2 regions of the Massilia sp. PWRC2 genome follow, and region 2 is predicted to be linked to the other one. Evidence: predicted binding sites of a transcription regulator. Region 2 holds the regulator's gene; the other holds the start of a gene.
The links. The regulator FNR, encoded in region 2, switches genes on or off when oxygen is low (the NO sensors DNR and NnrR bind a similar motif). The targets are predictions, from matches to a motif close to TTGATNNNNATCAA.
Positions count from the first base shown of each region.

Region 1: a site for FNR is predicted at 2,727-2,740, ahead of ACP7BZ_RS02090 (universal stress protein). Genes of this name have one in related genera too.

Region 1 covers NZ_JAFCUW010000001.1:458,708-464,463, forward strand. The annotation lists gene ACP7BZ_RS02080 (chemotaxis protein CheA) at 1-1,633, opposite strand, end outside; gene ACP7BZ_RS02085 (protein phosphatase CheZ) at 1,633-2,460, opposite strand; gene ACP7BZ_RS02090 (universal stress protein) at 2,813-3,277, shown strand; gene ACP7BZ_RS02095 (response regulator) at 3,479-4,123, shown strand; gene ACP7BZ_RS02100 (Crp/Fnr family transcriptional regulator) at 4,543-5,334, shown strand; gene ACP7BZ_RS02105 (glycine zipper 2TM domain-containing protein) at 5,421-5,756, opposite strand, start outside.
Region 2 covers NZ_JAFCUW010000004.1:54,447-60,202, reverse strand. The annotation lists gene ACP7BZ_RS09755 (PEP-CTERM sorting domain-containing protein) at 1-360, opposite strand, end outside; gene ACP7BZ_RS09750 (hypothetical protein) at 502-726, opposite strand; gene fnr (fumarate/nitrate reduction transcriptional regulator Fnr) at 1,256-2,014, shown strand; gene ACP7BZ_RS09740 (sulfite exporter TauE/SafE family protein) at 2,058-2,219, opposite strand; gene hemN (oxygen-independent coproporphyrinogen III oxidase) at 2,261-3,700, opposite strand; gene ACP7BZ_RS09730 (Hpt domain-containing response regulator) at 3,821-4,492, opposite strand; gene ACP7BZ_RS09725 (methyl-accepting chemotaxis protein) at 4,804-5,756, opposite strand, start outside.

The sequences.
Region 1 (5,756 bases), on a different contig from region 2:
CCTGCAGGAAAGTGTCCGGCAGTTCGACCACCCGTTCGACCATCGCCATCGGCAGCGCCAGTGCGGCGCCCGAGGTCGATACTAGCATGGTCGGCACGATCGACAGTTCGATCGGCAGGCGGATGGCAAACTTGGTGCCGTGGCCGAGCGAAGAATCGATATGGATGGCGCCGCGGTTTTTCTCGACGGCGGTCTTGACAACGTCCATGCCGACCCCGCGGCCAGAGACCGAGGTGGCCAGTTCCTTGGTCGAAAAACCGGGCAGGAACACCAGCTGGTAGGCTTCTTCGTCGCTCGGCGCGCCGTTTTCGCTGATCAGGCCCTTTTCGAAGGCCTTCTTGCGCAGCGCGACCGGGTCCATGCCCTTGCCGTCGTCCTGCAGCACGATCATCACGCTGTTCGCTTCCTGCCAGGCCTTGAGGGAAATGAAGGCCTTGGCCGGCTTGCCGCTGGCGACACGCTGTTCAGGTGACTCGACGCCGTGATCGAGCGCATTCCTGAGCATGTGCACCAGTGGATCGTAGAGACTATCGACGACGACGCGGTCGACTTCCGTCTCCGCCCCTTCGATATTGAGTTCGACGTCCTTGCCCAGGTCGCGTGCCAGTTCGCGCACCAGGCGCGGGAATTTCTGGAACAGGCGACCGACTGGCTGCATGCGGGTGGCCAGGGTAGCGCGCTGCAGTTCGGCCGAATAGCGCGACGCCCGTTCCAGCGTTTCCGTCAGCGTGGCCATCAGGGTGGCGGCAGGCCCTTCGAATTTGAATTGCGCCAGGCGTTCGAGCAGCACGGCCGCCTGGTTGGCAGCCTGCACCGATTCGCCCGCCACTTCGAGCAGGGCGTCGAGCTTGACGGCGTCGACGCGGATACTCTCTTCCTTGGCAGGCGCCGACGCAGCGCGAAATTCCTGCACTTTTTCTTCGCGCCGTTCGCTGCCATCCCAGGCGTGCTTGGCGGCGGCAGCCGCTGCCAGTGCGGCAGCGCTGCCAGCGTGTTCGGCGGCGACTGGTGCCGCCGCAGTTGCCGCAACGGCCCCGCTGGCAGCAACGGCGGGCGGCGCCGCGCTGTTGGCGGCCGCTTGATAGGTCCCCGGCGGCACCACGACCACGTACATGGCTTCCCAATCGAGGCCGTCGGCGCCGGGGCCTTTGGCGACGAAGGCGGCGGCGGCCGGCGCGGCGACGGCCGCCACCGGTGCAGCTGCAGTAGCCACAGCGGGCGTTGCAACCGCCGCTGGCGCGCGCTGGGTCTTGCCGGCGATGGCGTCGACCAGGATGCTTTCAAGCGCGGCCGGCATCGATGCCAGCTGCTCGGGCGCGGCGCCGTTATTGAGGTCGGTGAGCTGGTCGGCGACGAAGCCCGATGCTTGCAGGGCGGCCTCGATGGCCAGCGGCGTGACCGGCGCGGCGCCATTGCGCAAGGCATCGAACAGGTTTTCGGTCAGGTGACAGGCCGTCACCATCGCCGTCAGGTTCATGAAGCCGGCGCCGCCCTTGATCGTGTGAAACGAGCGGAACACGGCATTGAGCGTTTCCTTGTTGTCGGGGTCGCGCTCGAGCCGCAGCAGGTGCTCTTCCACGTTGACTGCCAGATCCATCGCCTCGACGACGAAATCCTTGAGCATATCGTCCATCAGAACCCCAGATCGGCAAGTAAATCGTCAACGTTGTCCTGGTCCAGCGCCACCGACGGCACCGACGGTCCGGTCATCAGGGCTGGCTTGGCGGCGAGCTTTTCGCGCACTGCAGGCGGGGCGTTATCGCGCAGCAGTTCAGCCAGTTCATGCTCGACCGTCTTGGTAATCGCCACCACTTTCTTGATCAGCTGACCGGTGATGTCCTGGAAGTCCTGCGCCATCATGATGTCGAGCAGGCGCGCTTTTTCAGCATCGGTGGCCTTGGTGACAGCCTGGGCGAACTGTTGCGAGTCACCGGCCAGCGTCTTGAATTCATCGATCGACACCTTGCCGGCGAACAGGTCGGCCCAGCGTGTTTCCATCTGCTTGGCGCTCTTGGCCAGCACATCTTGCGCCGGCATGCCTTCGTCGAGCGTGTTGAGCACCTTGTTGGCCGCCTGTTCGGTCAGGGTGGCGACATATTCGAGGCGGTCCTGGGCGTCGTTGATCTGGCTCGACGCTTCCGTCAATGCCTTGTCGTAGCCCAGTTCACGCAGCGAATCGTGCAGCAGGCGGACGATGCCGCCGAGCCGTTCGAACATCGGCTTGTCGGCGGCGCTGCTTTCGGCGGGGGCAGCGGCATCGGCGGCAGCGGCCACCACCGGTGCCGGCGCCGGCGCGGCAGTCGATTGTGCGGCGGCCTGCTCGAACAGGGCTTCGAAGTCGTCGTCGGCAATAGCGGCCGCCGGTGCGGTCGGGGTCGGGTCGGCAGCGGCCGGCGCGGCGTCGCGCTGGGCGCTCACCTCGTCGAACAGGGCGTCGAAATCATCAGCGGCGTCGGTCATAGTCCGTGCTTCTCCATAAATACAATTTTGCAATAAGCTTTGCGTGTCGGGGGCTGTGCGGTTTTGGGGCCAGCAAGATTGTCCTGAGTTTAGCAGCGTCAATGGCGTTGGTAAATCACTGACCTCTCCGGCAATTGATTTCGCTCGGGAAACTTATTGCGGAGTTAACGAAATGTACCCCAGAGGATACTTTTTGGCGAGCAAGTGTTGTATTTCGTGCTTGATAGTGAAATTAATTAACAACGACGCTGGCCAGCGTCCGGCTGTTGAGCAAGATCAAATGCAAGCGCGCGTGCATTTGTCGTGACGCCACCTACAATGGACAATCATCATTCCTGTGGGAGAAATCACCATGTACCGGAAAATTCTGATTACCACTGACGGCTCGGCCGTGTCGAAGTCAACCGCCTGCGCTGGCGTCAAATTTGCCCAGCAGCTGGGGGCCGAAGTGCTGGTGCTGTTTGTTGCGCCCGAGTACCAGTATCCCGTGTACGTGGAAATCATTCCGCCCAGTTACCCCATCGAGGAAGAATATATCGCCACCATGCGCCGCACCGGCGCCGAGCACACCCGGCCGATCATCGAGGCGGCCGCAAAAGGGGGCCTGACCCACGCCGCGCTGACAGAATTTGCCAACTCGCCGGCCAGCATGATTGTCGAGGTCGCCGGGCGCGAGCACTGCGACCTGATCTTCATGGGCTCGCACGGACGCAGCGGCTGGGGCCAGCTGCTGCTGGGCAGCGTGACCAACAAGGTGCTCTCGCACACGCAAACGCCGGTGCTGGTGCACCGTCTGCTCAAGGAGCCCGCCAGCTAAAGTAAGGGGCGCAGGCGCCAACACGGCTGCGCCCAGCGTGTCAATACGCTGCTAGACCACGCTTATCTAGCCGTCAAGCTATCAGGCTGTCATTTGCCCCGCCGGCGGGCGCGGCGTACGCTCAGGCGAAAACGACCATTCCTATGTGTGCCACATGCGCCTGGTGGCACGGATGCCGATGCGCCTGGACCCCTTGAATTTATGATACGCATAGTAATTGCCGACGATCACACCATCATGCGTGAGGGTCTCAAGCGCATCCTCGATGGCGCTGCCGACATCGATATCGTCGGCGAAGCAACCAATGGTTTCGAGGTGCTCAACCATGTGCGCCAGGGCGGCTTCGACCTGTTGCTGACCGATCTGTCGATGCCCGGCCGCAGCGGCGTCGACCTGATCCGCCAGATCCGCGCGGTGGCGCCCAAGCTGGCCATCCTGATTCTTACCATGCACGAAGAAGAGCAATACGCCGTACGTGCGATCCGCGCCGGCGCCCAGGGCTATTTGACCAAGGAAAGCGCCGGCACCCAGCTGGTGGGGGCGATCCGCAAGGTGGCATCCGGGCGTCCCTACATCAGCACCGAAGTGGCCGAGCAGCTGGCGCTCAATATCATGACACCCAACGAGCAACTGTTGCACAAGCAACTGTCGGATCGCGAATTCGAAGTGTTTTCCATGCTGGTGAGCGGCAAATCGATCACCGAGATTGCCAACAGCCTGCACCTGTCGGTCAAGACGGTGAGCACCCACAAGACCCGCATCATGCAGAAAATGGGCATGACATCGCTGTCGGAAATGGTGCAGTACGCGGTCGCGCACCGCTTGCTGTCGCCGTTCAGGACGTGAGCCATGGGCCAGCGCGCAGGCATGGCGTTGTTGTTGGCCATTGCCCTGCCGCCACCGTTGATGGCAGGCCCGCACCAGGGCGGCCCTGCCGCCCTCTCTGCCGCCACGGCTGTCTGGTAAGACTTGTCCTACAAAGCCTTCTTTGCTCCTACTGCCAGATTCAGGGTTCGCTGATATGAATGCCGGACTCGTGTTGGCATACTAAATCCAGCGATTCGACTTGCTCCCGATAATTTTTTCCCAGTCCAGAGTTTGGCCCAGCGCCCCCCGACCACTGCAGAGTCACCACCGCGGCAATTGCCCGCGACTCGCAGACTTGATTACCAGCAGCTTTGTGCATCATTGAATTGGAGATGACAATCATGTCCACGCCCGTGCCCGAATCCCGTAACGCTTCGTCGACCATGCACACCTCACCCATGGAAGCCGGCCGCCAGCGCCAGGGCCGCCTGTGGTCCAATCTCAAGGAAGTGTGCGACCTGCTACACATCCCCACGGCCATGTCGGTCAACAGTGAAGAACTGCTGTTCCAGCACGTGCAGTTCAAAACCGGCCAGCGCGTCCACACCATCGGCCAGGCGTTCGACACCCTGTACATCGTCAATTCGGGCTTCTTAAAAACCGTGCTGATTGACGAGTTCGGCAACGAACAGGTCCTCAGTTTCCCCATGAAAGGCGACATGCTCGGCGTCGACGGCATCCACACCCGCCATTACGCCTCGGAGGCGGTGGCGCTGTCCGATTGCGACCTCATCCTGTTGCCCTTCAAAAAGCTGACGGCGCTGGGCCGGGTTCACGCCGAACTGGAAAACCTGATGTACGGCGTCATGAGCCGCGAACTGGTCCGCGAACAATCAATGATCGGCATGCTGGGCGCGCTGTCGGCCGAGGCACGGGTGGCGCGCTTTCTGGTGTCGCTGGCCGATCGCTTCGCCGCCATGGGTTATTCGAGCAAGCTGTTCAATCTGCGCATGACGCGCCACGAAATCGGCAGCTACCTGGGCCTGACCCTGGAAACAGTCAGCCGCACGCTGTCGGCGTTCAACGAAATCGGCCTGATCACGGTCGACCAGCGCACCATCGGCATCAAGGACGCCGATGCCCTCAAGACCCTGCGGCGGCTGCCGCCATCGCGCTCGCGCAGCAAGGCGCCAGCCAAGGTCAAGGGCGATCTGGAACCCTCGGGCGACGCCCTGGCCACCACCATCTGATCGCCAGGAGGCAAAAAAAAACCGCCTCGGGCAGTGCACCGCGGCGGTTTTTTTATGGCCGGCTCTGGTTAATTCATGGCGCCAGATCAGTTGTCACGCGTCAACGTGCCATCATTGAGCTTGACCTTCTCGCCCACGCGCAGGCCCGGGTCATTGGCGTATTGCACCGTCTGGGTGCCGCCGTTGGCAAAGCGGATGATCACTTCAAAGTGGCGGCCCGCCGGCTTGTCGTTCTGGCGGTCGATGTTGCGACCGACATAGGCGCCGCCCAGTGCGCCGGCCACTTCAGCGACCGTGCGGCCATTGCCGCCGCCGACCTGGCTGCCGGCCAGGGCGCCCAGCACGCCGCCGCCGATGGTGCCGATGTAGTTGCCATCACCCTTGACTTCGATGACGTTGATCGCCTCTACGGTCGCGCAGTT
Region 2 (5,756 bases):
CCGGTCACAGCGCAGCGCGCGCCGTTTCCCTGCTGCGCCGAATGCCAGCGCCGCCGCCAGCATCAGCGGCACGCTGGCCGGTTCCGGCACATCGCCAGTGCCACCGGCACGCGCCAGGATGACGTCATCGATGTCGATGTCGAGCAGGCGCTGGTCGCCCCCGCTCAGAACGAGCAGGCTGACGGGGTCGAGCGCGCTGCCATCGTCGGTCATGAAGCCGAGGAAGAAGGCGTAACTGCCAGCACCATCGCTGACATCGGCCACAGCGCGGTTGCTGACGCGGAACGCACCACTGCTGAGCGCGATGTCGCCGCCATCGACGTCGCGCGTGCCGATCACGTACAGGCCGAACGCCTGCACGGCGCCGCTAAAGCTGAAGGTCAGGGCATCGCCCGCCTCGAGCGAAGCGGCGTTATTGTCGAGGCCCAGATAGTTGCGGCCGGAGCTGGTCCAGAACTGGTCGTCGAGCGCCGGCCGCGCGCTGCCGGCGGAGGGGCCCGACTACACCATGCCAAAACCGCTGCCGGCCGGGCCGCCGCCGGCATTGAAGGCAGTGCCCGCTGGTACCGCTTCGAAATCGGTGGTGCTCGCTTGCCAGCCGGCGATGGCGGCCTGAAATGCCGCCTTGCTCTGGTAAGCGAGCACGCCCGCGTAGGCCTGGCCACTGACCGCCAACAGCAGGCCGACCACGGCCCTGAACGAATAATTGAAAAGCGAAGACGTCATCCAGTACTCCTTGTATGGGTGGGGTGATGGGCGGGTATGCGCCTGCGTCGTTCGAGGACCTGCTGCACCGGTCGCCTGCACAAAAACACGCAGCAGGATTCATGCCATGCGCGGCGCGGGGCGCTCAATCTTTTTATAATCAAGGCACTGGACCAGGGCGGCGACGGCGCCATGGGGGCCGGGTAGCGCCGCCAGCAGCGCTGTCAGTTTTTCCGACAATTAGCCTGGATACAGGGATGCACGGCGATTAGCCGATGTCGCCCCCGGTGTTTTTGATGTACATCAAAAGTAAACCTGTGATCCAGCGGCGCAAACGTGTGCGACTCGACGGCTGTCAAGGCCGGCGTTATCATAGACGCATGCTGTTAGCCGCTTGTAGAGCCGGCGCCGGCCTGTGCTGCTGTTCTGTGCTGCCATTCTGTGCTGCAGTGCTGTCCTGCCGCGTTGCCCTGCTGCGTACATGAATGCCCGCCGGGCGTGCATCCCTTTCATACCGCCCTACAGTACGATTTTCTTGTAAAGAGCCGCCATGCGCCTTCCGCTTTCCGCCGCCGCCGTCACTGTCCACGCCATCAAGGCGGGATGCGCCGGCTGCAGCATGCACCAGTTGTGCTTGCCAATGGGCCTGGACGACGACGACATCGAACGCCTCGACCAGGTCATCGGCCGCCGCCGCCGGGTGGCGCGCGACGAACGCCTGTACCAGCGCGGCGAGCCGTTTCGCCATCTGTATGCGATCCGCTTCGGCCACTTCAAAACCTGCTACGTGGACGTCAGCGGCGACGAACAGATCACCGGCTTTCAAATGGCTGGTGAACTGCTGGGCATGGACGCCATCAGCGAAGAGCGCTACCAGTGCGACGCCGTCGCGCTCGACGATTGCGAAGTGTGCGAAATCCCCTTCCCCGCGCTCGAAAGCCTGTTTGGCGAAGTACCCAATCTGCTGCGCCACTTCCACCGCATCATGAGCCAGGAAATCACGCGCGAACAAAATGTCATGCTTTTACTGGGCAACATGCGGGCCGAACAGCGGTTTTCGGTTTTCCTGGTCAACCTGGCCACGCGCTATGCGGCGCGCGGTTATTCGTCCACCGAGTTTGATCTGCGTATGTCGCGTGAAGACATCGGCAACTACTTGGGCTTGACCATCGAGAGCATCAGCCGCCTGCTGGCCCGTTTTAAAAAGTTGGGCCTGCTGGCGGTCGACAAGCGCGGCATCACCCTGCTCGACCCGGCGCGCCTGAAGGCGATGGCGGCCGGCACCACGGCTTGCAGTCCGCTGGCCTGAGCGCGCCGCAGGTGCGCGGTGTCAGCGCCGGCAACGGCGCCCATCAAACGCAGGCCGTTGTCGCCGCCGCTGCGCGCTTGAGCGGCACGCCAAGCGGCCGCCCGGGCGCCATCGAAAAAGCGCCGACGATGCCGCCGCACATGCCGGCACAGTGCACGCTGACGGTCAGCCCGATCAGCAGCATGGCCAGCAATGGCGCCAGCACCGGCGGCAGAAAAGACCGCAGCGCGGCGGCGTCGATACCGGCTAGACGGTGCTGGAAAAGCGCGGCACCAGCGTCGCCGCCGGAGCTGCCGGTGATCCCGGTAATACCAAATAACGATCGAACACCATGCAGATATTGCGGATCACCAGCCGTCCCTTCGGACTGACGCTGAGCCACTCGGGGCCGACGCTGACCAGACCATCTTGCTGCAGCAGGTGCAGCTGTGCCAGCTCGCTGGCAAAATAATCGCCGAAGGTGATCGGAAAGGCTTGTTCGACTGCCTCGATCGACAGCTCGAACTGGCACATCAGCATCCCGATGATGGAGCGGCGCAGGGCGTCGTCCATCGAGAGGGTGATGCCGCGCTCGATCGGCAGCTCGTTGCGGTCGAGCCGTTCGTAATAGGCCTCGAGCGTCTTCACATTCTGGCTGTAGCTCATGCCCACCGCACCGATGGCCGACACCCCGCAGGCGACGATATCGGCATCGGCGTGCGTCGAATAGCCCTGAAAATTGCGGTGCAGGCGGCCCTGCCGCTGGGCCACCGCCAGCTCGTCGTCGGGACGGGCGAAATGGTCCATGCCGATGTATACATAGCCGGCTGCGCCCAGCCGGTCGATCGCCAGGCCCAGCATGGCGAGCCTGGTGTCGGCGTCTGGCAGGCGCGCCGTATCGATGCGGCGCTGCGGCTTGAACAGGTGCGGCAGATGGGCGTAGTGATACAGGGCGATGCGGTCGGGCGATGCCGTGATCACCCGCTCGAGCGTGTGCGCCATGGTCGCCGCATTCTGTTCGGGCAGGCCGTAGATCAGATCGATGTTCACCGAGCGGAAGCCGTGCTGGCGGGCGGCGTCGAGAATGGCCTGGGTCTGCGCCTGCGGCTGCACGCGGTTGACGGCGCGCTGTACCGCTTCGTCGTAATCCTGCACACCCAGGCTGATGCGGTTGAAACCCTGCTGGCGCAGGCGGCCGATGCGCTCGGGCGTCACGCTGCGCGGATCGACTTCGATGCCATACTCACCGGCGGCGTCGCTGGCGAAGGTGAAGTGGCGGTGCAGGTGCGCCATCAGCTCGTCGATCTGGGCGTCGCTCAGGTAAGTGGGGGTGCCGCCGCCCAGGTGCAGCTGGCGCACCTCGTTCATGCCGGAAAACAGCGCGGCCTGCATGGCGATCTCGCGTTTCAGGTAAGCGAGGTAATGGGCTGCCTTTTCGGTGCGGCGGGTGACGATCTTGTTGCAGGCGCAGTAGTAGCAGACCGATGCGCAAAACGGGATGTGCAGATAGAGCGACAGCGGCTTGCCGGCGCCACGCGTACGCCGCGCCGCCACCGCCGCCAGATAATCGCGGTAGCCAAATTGCGAGCTGAAACGGTCGGCCGTGGGGTAAGACGTGTAGCGCGGTCCGGCACGGCGCAAGTTGCGCAACAGGTCGGCATCGAAACGGACTGGCGCCTGCTCGGCTGAAAGGGTGAGGTGGGACATGCGCGCTTTTCGGAATGTGGACTGCTCGAAACTGAACGGTGTCCTTGATAAGCGTCAGTGTAAAAAGCGGGCGCGCTAAAATCCTTGACTTACATCAAATACAAAGGGGCGACGGCCGTCTCAAGGGGCCAGGCCAATGCGCTCGGCCAGCCGGTTCAGCGCGGCCTGCGCCAGCGCGTGTTCGCCCTTGCTGATGGCGGCATCGAGGCGGGCCGCCAGCTCGCCTTCGGCGCCGTGGTCAAACGAGGCCCCCGCCCCTTTGACAAAATGGGCAATTCTCGACACCGCGCGCCATTCGTGGCGGGCCGCCAGCGCCTGCATCTGCTGGACCTGCACCGGCAGCCGGGCGGCAAACAGCGCGCACAGCACCGCCATGTCGAGCAGCACCGGCGGCGCGCCGGCAGTCGCACTGGCGACGCCGCCCGGCGCCAGCAGGCTGCCCAACTGGCTCGCCAGCGCGCCACTGTCGAGCGGTTTGATCAGGCAGTGGCTAAATCCGCGCGCCAGATAGTGGCGCTGCTCGGCCGCCACCAGGGCCGCCGTCAGCGCCACGATGGGCCGCGCGTAGCCGGCCGCGCGCAGTGTCGCGCTGGCGTCGATACCGTCCAAAAAGGGGATGGTCAAGTCGATCAGCAGCAGCTCGAAGTGGCCAGTCAAGGCCAGCGCCACCGCACTGGCAGCGTCGTTGGTATTCGACACCTCGAGGCCCAGCTCGGTGAGCATGGCGCTGGTCAGGCGCCGGTGCCGTGCCTGGCTGTCGAGCAGCAAGACCTTGCCACGCAGGGCGGCCATCAGCGCGCCCCCGTCAGGCCAGCCGAGAAAGCGCGATAAGCCCGATAAGCCCGACAGGCCCGACAGGCTGGCCAACCAGGGGCGGCTTGACGGCCGCGCCAGAAACTCGCAATGAGCATGAAAGACACCGGTGACCGCCAATCCTGTAGCTGGGATAATGATTGCAAACCCGTCAATGCGGGTAAAAAGTCCGGCATCGCTGCCTCCCTGCCGCGCCCTTCGTGGCTAAGGCATGAGAGTGTACTGCGCACAGTTTTGCCTGACAATGCGTGATGGCCTGCTGATGCAGGTAGACAACAATCGGCGCTTGATCAAGCGGCCTGGTCGACCAGACGAAGCGCCGGTCTGGCCGCCGCCACCGCGCTGGCACTGCCCGCTTTGGCGGCGCCCCCGCCGCTGCCGGCGGGCAGCTTGAAGACGCCGACCGCTTCACTCATCTGCTGGGCCTGCTCCTGCAAGGAGTCGGCGGCAGCGGCCGCCTGCTCCGTCATCGCCGCATTTTGCTGGGTGCTCTCGTCCATCTCGGCGACACTGTGGCTGAGGTTTTCCAGGCCCTTGCTCTGCTCCTGGCTGGAGGCACTGATTTCACCGATCAGCTTGCTGACATGCTCGACCGAGGTAACGATTTCCGTCATCGTCGTGCCGGCATCTTCGACCAGCCGCGAGCCGGTGCTCACCTTGGTGGCGGAGTCATCGATGAGCTGCTTGATTTCCTTGGCGGCGCTGGCGCTGCGGTGCGCCAGACTGCGCACTTCGCTGGCGACCACGGCGAAGCCACGGCCCTGCTCGCCGGCACGCGCCGCTTCGACGGCGGCATTCAGGGCAAGGATGTTGGTCTGGAAGGCAATCGAGTCGATCACGCCGATGATGTCGGAGATCTTGCGCGCCGAGGCATTGATGTCATTCATGGTGTCGACCACCTGGGCCACCACCCGCCCGCCCTTGGCGGCCACGCCGGAGGCGGCGTCGGCCAGTTCGTTGGCATGGCGCGCACTTTCCGCATTGTGCTGGACGGTGGCGGTCAGGTCGCCCATCGAACGGGCGGCGCGGCCGATGTTGCCGGCCTGCGTCTCGGTGCGCGCCGACAGATTGGCGTTGCCGCTGGCGATCTCGGCGGAGGCGACGCGGATTTCCGCCGCCGCGCCCTGGATGCCGCCAACGATGCCTTCGAGCCGCGCGCGCATTTCAGCCAGCGCACCGAGCAGGCTGGCGCCATAACGGGGATCGAATTCGATGCTGATCGACAGGTCGCCGGCCGCCACCG